Regions from separate parts of the Erwinia sp. L03-1 genome, predicted to be linked through region 2. Evidence: predicted binding sites of a transcription regulator. Region 2 holds the regulator's gene; each other region holds the start of a gene.
What was found. Region 2 encodes sigma-54, which starts transcription at its own class of promoters, with help from an activator protein. Its sites were predicted from a motif close to GTTGGCACANNTTTCGCTNT; they were not measured.

Region 1: a site for sigma-54 is predicted at 1,108-1,127, ahead of glnK (P-II family nitrogen regulator). Genes of this name have one in related genera too.
Region 3: a site for sigma-54 is predicted at 1,246-1,265, ahead of glnA (glutamate--ammonia ligase). Genes of this name have one in related genera too.

The regions. Positions count from the first base shown of each region.
Region 1 is NZ_CM178762.1:3,360,023-3,362,226, forward strand. Features, by position in the region: gene amtB (ammonium transporter AmtB) at 1-681, opposite strand, end outside; gene glnK (P-II family nitrogen regulator) at 717-1,055, opposite strand; gene AC4PCC_RS15585 (SmdB family multidrug efflux ABC transporter permease/ATP-binding protein) at 1,472-2,204, opposite strand, start outside.
Region 2 is NZ_CM178762.1:461,167-463,370, reverse strand. Features, by position in the region: gene lptB (LPS export ABC transporter ATP-binding protein) at 1-308, shown strand, start outside; gene rpoN (RNA polymerase factor sigma-54) at 357-1,787, shown strand; gene hpf (ribosome hibernation promoting factor) at 1,810-2,097, shown strand.
Region 3 is NZ_CM178762.1:4,764,308-4,766,511, forward strand. Features, by position in the region: gene typA (ribosome-dependent GTPase TypA) at 1-977, opposite strand, end outside; gene glnA (glutamate--ammonia ligase) at 1,410-2,204, shown strand, end outside.

The DNA.
Region 1 (2,204 bases), 2.0 Mb from region 2:
ACCGGTGAAAACCATGGGCAGGTTATGCGGTTTGAATGCCTCTTTACCAAAGCCCGCGCGTTTGCCCACCAGGTAAGCGCCTACCAGTCCCGCCACTGCGGCATTGATATGCACCACAGTGCCACCCGCAAAATCCAGTGCTCCATCCTGCGCCAGCAGGCCACCCGACCAGACCATATGGGCGATAGGTAAATAAGAGAAGGTCAGCCAGATAGCGACAAAAATCAGCACGGCAGAGAAGCGGATGCGTTCAGCAATTGAACCGACAATCAGTCCCACGGTGATGCAGGCGAATGATGCCTGGAAAGAGACGTGGATATACTGATAGAAAGTGCCCACCAGCGACGTGAGCTGAATGTTTTTCAGCATCGCCATGCTGAAACCGCCGAAGAAAGCGTTACCGTCGCTAAAGGCGAGAGAGTAGCCGTAAATCATCCACAGTACGCAGACCATGGCGAAAGTGACAGAAACCTGTGTCAGCATGGAGAGCACATTTTTGGCGCGGATCAGACCACCGTAAAACAGCGCAATGCCGGGTAAGGTCATAAAAAGCACCAGGGCGGTGCAAATCATCATAAAGGCATTGTCAGCTTTATCCGCGACCGGTGGCGATGCTGCCATCGCCAGCGACGGTAACATTGCCAGGCCTGCGAGGCCCAATTTAGCAATTTTTTTATTCATTTTATCCCATCCCATCACAATTCTTAGCCCCGGGGTTACAGTGCCGCTTCGTCCGTTTCACCGGTACGGATTCGAATCACACGCTCCAGCTCAGCAACAAAAATTTTGCCGTCACCAATTTTGCCGGTATAGGCGGCTTTACCAATGACATCAACCACTTCGTCGAGCTGATCGTCTGCAATCGCAATATCTATTTTTACTTTTGGCAGGAAGTTCACGCTGTATTCAGCACCGCGATAGAGTTCTGCATGGCCCTTCTGGCGACCAAACCCTTTTACTTCAGTTACGGTAAGCCCCTGAATACCAATAGAGGAGAGTGCTTCTCGCACATCTTCCAGTTTAAACGGTTTGATTACCACGGTAACCAGCTTCATACGATCCCCTCCAGGTATTGAAAATGACTGATTCGCCCGACACCGGCTAAATAAAGCAAAGCCTGTGCCATAAATCTGAAAGTGGTCTGTTTCAGATGCTAAACTAGCTGGGCCAGGTATTGTCTGCTTATCAGAATGGCGGAATCTTTATAGCGGCCGGTTGCGGGCAAAAAAAACGCACCATTAGGGTGCGTAGCGCCTCAGGTGAGTGCAGGCGGGGCTGAAATGAGGAACCCGACGCCAGAAAATAGTGCAGCGAAGCGGCAGGTTAATAAGGTGTTAGCTGTCACCAGCTATCAGTTGTCAGTTGTCAGCTAACAGTTACTAGTACCAGTTATCATTTATCAGTTGCCCGTTACCCGTTGCCCGTTACCCGTTACCCGTTACCAGTTATCAGCCAACAGTCAGCATAGTAGTTAGCTGGCCAGCACATTACCGGCCTCAAGATCCTGCCCTACCTGCTGTAGCTGGTACATTTGCCAGTAGCGCCCCTTCTTCTCCTGGAGCTGTCGGTGGGTACCCTGTTCCACGATGCGACCACGGTGTAACACCAGGATTTCATCCGCCTCGGTAATAGTGGATAACCGGTGGGCGATCACCACCAGCGTGGTTTGCTGTCGCACGATCTCCAGCGCTTTCTGAACCGCCTGCTCCGTGCCTGAATCGATATTAGCCGTGGCTTCATCGAGGATTAGAATCTGCGGAGAGGCCACCAGAACGCGCGCCATGGCCAGCAGCTGTTTCTGTCCAACCGACAAATTATTACCCTGCTCACCAAGACGGGTATAAATACCGTCGGAGAGACTGTGGGCAAGTTCAGCAAGCTGTACCGTTTCCAGCGCCTGCCAGACCTGCTCTTCGCTGATATCACGTCCCAGCGTAACGTTGGCAAAAAAAGTATCAGCCAGCACCACAGGATCCTGCTGAACCATGGCCACGCCCAGCCGCAGTGCATCATGACTTAAAGAATCAAGCGGCCGCCCATCAAGGCGAATTTCTCCCTGCGTCAGCGGGTAATACCCCATCATCAGGTTAACCAGCGTACTTTTGCCGCTGCCGGTATGTCCCACCAGCGCAATAAAACGTTGGGAGGGTATTGTGATATTGATGTCGTTAAGCACGGGCCGGTGGTCATCGTAGGCGAAGGTC
Region 2 (2,204 bases):
GTGGTGAACGCCGCCGCGTTGAGATCGCCCGCGCGCTGGCAGCCAATCCAAAGTTCATTCTGCTGGATGAGCCCTTTGCCGGTGTCGATCCGATTTCCGTTATTGATATCAAAAAGATCATCGAACATCTGCGCGACAGCGGTCTGGGCGTGCTGATCACTGACCACAACGTTCGCGAAACGCTGGCCGTTTGTGAACGCGCCTATATCGTCAGTCAGGGCCATCTGATTGCTCACGGTTCCCCGGAAGAAATCCTGGCAGATGAACAGGTTAAACGCGTCTATTTGGGAGAAGAGTTCAGACTCTGATAAGGTGTTCAGACCGGGTAAAATTTTTGAGGAATTACTATCCTGAATATGAAGCAAGGTTTGCAACTCAGGCTTAGCCAACAGCTTGCCATGACGCCACAGCTGCAACAGGCCATTCGTCTGCTGCAGCTCTCTACGCTTGAACTACAGCAGGAAATACAGCTGGCGCTGGAAAGTAATCCGTTGCTTGAGCAAACCGACATTCATGAGGAAGTTGACGCTCAGGAGTATGAGGAGAAAGAAGCGCTGGATACACGGGAGGCGCTTGAGCAGAAGGATATGCCAGAGGAGCTTCCGCTCGATGCCACCTGGGATGAGATCTATACCGCAGGCACTCCCTCTGGCACCGGGTCCGACTATCATGATGATGAACTGCCGGTCTATCAGGGGGAAACCACCCAGTCGCTTCAGGATTACCTGATGTGGCAGGTTGAACTGACACCCTTTAGCGAAACCGACCGCGCCATTGCCACTTCGATTATTGATGCGGTTGATCCCACCGGATATCTGACGGTGACGCTGGATGATATTCAGGAAAGCATGGGCAATGACGATGTCACCATGGAAGAGGTCGAAGCCGTGTTGAAACGGGTGCAGCGCTTCGATCCCGTTGGCGTCTGCGCGCGCGATCTTCGCGACTGCCTGCTGGTTCAGCTTTCCCAGTTTCCCGATACGCCCTTCCTGAAGGAAGCCCGTCTGATCGTCAGTGAACATCTTGATTTGCTGGCGAATCACGATTTTCGCAGCCTGATGCGCGTCACCCGGCTGAAGGAAGAGGTGCTGAAAAGCGCGATGCAGCTGATTCAGTCTCTCGATCCGCGTCCGGGCCAGTCGGTCAATACCGGCGAGCCCGAGTACGTCATTCCCGATGTACTAGTGCGTAAAGTCGGTCAGCGCTGGAGGGTGGAACTCAACGCAGACAGCGTGCCGCGCCTTAAAATCAATCAGCACTATGTTTCGCTGGGCAGCGCTAATCGCAGCGACAGCGACAGCCAGTTTATCCGCAGTAATCTTCAGGAAGCGAAATGGCTAATCAAAAGTCTTGAGAGCCGTAATGATACGCTGCTGAAGGTCACCTGCTGTATCGTTGAACAGCAGCAGGCTTTTTTTGAACAGGGCGAAGAGTTTATGCGCCCGATGGTGCTGGCAGATATCGCGACCGCCGTTGATATGCATGAATCAACCATTTCACGCGTGACCACCCAAAAGTATCTGCACAGCCCACGAGGGATCTTTGAACTCAAATATTTTTTCTCCAGCCATGTGAACACCGAAGGCGGAGGCGAAGCCTCCTCAACGGCAATCCGCGCGCTGGTGAAAAAATTAATCTCGACGGAGAATCCCGTCAAACCTCTTAGCGACAGTAAGCTGACCACCCTGCTCTCCGATCAGGGGATCATGGTAGCCCGCCGTACCGTCGCGAAGTACCGAGAGTCTTTATCCATCCCGCCTTCGAATCAGCGTAAGCAACTGGTCTGAACGAACAGATAAGGAAGAAAGCATGCAACTCAATATCACTGGGCTAAATGTTGAAATCACCGATCCCCTGCGCGAATTTGTTACCACCAAATTTGCTAAGCTGGAGCACTATTTCGACCGGATTAATCAGGTTTATATTGTTCTTAAAGTCGAAAAGGTTACGCAGATAGCCGATGCGACCCTGCATGTGAACGGCGGTGAGTTGCATGCCACCTCGGAAGAAAAAGATATGTACGCGGCGATTGACGGCTTAGTAGATAAGCTCACTCGCCAACTCAATAAACATAAAGATAAGTTAAAACAACACTAAATTCACTCAGGCATTGATTCTTTTTTCGCCACCCTTATGTAGAGTAAGAACGTGACGTAAGATTGACCGGCCCGTACTCTGATTATGGGGTACGGGCTGTTTGATCA
Region 3 (2,204 bases), 550 kb from region 2:
ACGTACTTGCCTTCTTTACCACAGAACGGTGAGGTGTTGACGTTGAAGTACATGGTCACGGTAGGTTCGTCAACGCTCAGGGCTGGCAGCGCTTCAACGCTCTGCGGATCGCAGATGGTATCAGAGATGTTCAGCTCGCCCAGACCGGTGATGGCGATGATATCGCCCGCTTCCGCTTCGGTCGCTTCGATACGCTCAAGACCCATATGCGTCAGCACTTTACCCACTTTACCGTTGCGGGTTTTACCTTCGCTATCAACGAGGGTCACCTGCTGGTTGGGCTTCACTTTGCCGCGTTTGATACGGCCAATGCCGATAACGCCAACGTAGTTGTTATAGTCCAGCTGGGAAATCTGCATCTGGAACGGCGCATCCATCTCAACCTGTGGCGGTGAGACGTGATCCACGATGGCCTGATACAGCGGGGTCATGTCTTCTGCCATATCGTTATGGTCAAGACCCGCGATACCGTTCAGGGCAGAAGCATAGATAACCGGGAAGTCGAGCTGCTCGTCAGTCGCATCCAGGTTTACGAACAGGTCAAATACCTGATCCACAACCCAGTCTGGACGTGCGCCAGGACGGTCAACTTTGTTGATGACCACGATCGGCTTCAGACCATTAGCGAAGGCTTTTTTGGTCACGAAGCGGGTTTGCGGCATAGGGCCATCCATTGCATCCACAACCAGCAGCACCGAGTCGACCATTGACATCACACGCTCAACCTCACCGCCGAAGTCGGCGTGTCCTGGGGTATCCACGATGTTGATGCGGTAGTCATTCCAATTAATGGCGGTGTTTTTTGCGAGGATGGTAATCCCACGCTCTTTCTCCAAATCGTTGGAGTCCATTACGCGTTCGGTTGCTTCAGTACGGGCATCAAAGGTACCGGACTGCTGTAGCAATTTATCAACCAGGGTAGTTTTACCATGGTCAACGTGGGCAATAATGGCGATGTTACGCAAATTTTCGATCACAGCTTTGCCTCAGGCATTAGAAATAGCGCGCTATTGTACACGGATTAATCGAAGGACTGAACAGGATCACAAATTTCAATTAAAGATAACTGTCAGGATTGCTTTTGTAGCCATTTACAGTGCAAGAAATGCACTCCATCGAAAAAATGCACCAAATTAGTGCGCATAGCGCACCGATTGGCACCATAATGGTGCGCGACTTCCATCATGGTGCAGCTCTCATTAAGCGAGAGCGCGCATCATAGCGCTTTTTGGGGCAAATAATAAAGTTGGCATAGATTTCGCTTTAATTCAGTAAGCGATAAATGCCCATTTCCATAACGGTTGATAGCTTGTCAGAGATCTTAGTATCGGACGACTGTGCCATATAAGCAAAGTTCGCCGCAGAGTTCTCTACCATAACGACAATGACCAAATCCAGGAGAGTTATGTATGTCCGCTGAACACGTCCTTTCGATGATGAACGAGCATGAAGTCAAATTTGTCGATCTGCGCTTTACCGACACCAAGGGTAAAGAGCAGCACGTCACCATTCCTGCTCATCAGGTTAATGCTGACTTCTTCGAGGAAGGCAAGATGTTTGACGGCTCCTCGATTGGCGGCTGGAAAGGCATTAACGAATCAGACATGGTGCTGATGCCTGATGCGACCACCGCGGTCCTTGATCCTTTCTTTGAAGATTCCACGCTGATTATCCGCTGCGATATCCTTGAGCCTGGCACTATGCAGGGTTATGACCGCGATCCGCGCTCCATTGCCAAGCGTGCGGAAGACTTCCTGCGTTCTTCCGGCATTGCCGATACCGTGCTGTTTGGCCCGGAGCCTGAGTTCTTCCTGTTTGACGACGTCCGCTTCGGCGCGACCACCTCCGGCTCTCACGTGGCTATCGACGATATCGAAGCGGCATGGAACACCGGCAAAGAGTACGAAGGCGGTAACAAAGGCCACCGTCCAGGTCTGAAAGGCGGCTATTTCCCGGTTCCACCGGTCGACTCTTCGCAGGATATTCGTTCTGCCATGTGTCTGACCATGGAGCAGATGGGTCTGGTTGTGGAAGCGCATCACCACGAAGTGGCGACGGCGGGTCAGAACGAAGTGGCTACCCGCTTCAATACCATGACCAAGAAAGCCGATGAAATTCAGATCTACAAATATGTCGTACACAACGTTGCCCACGCCTACGGCAAAACCGCGACCTTTATGCCAAAGCCTATCTTTGGTGATAAC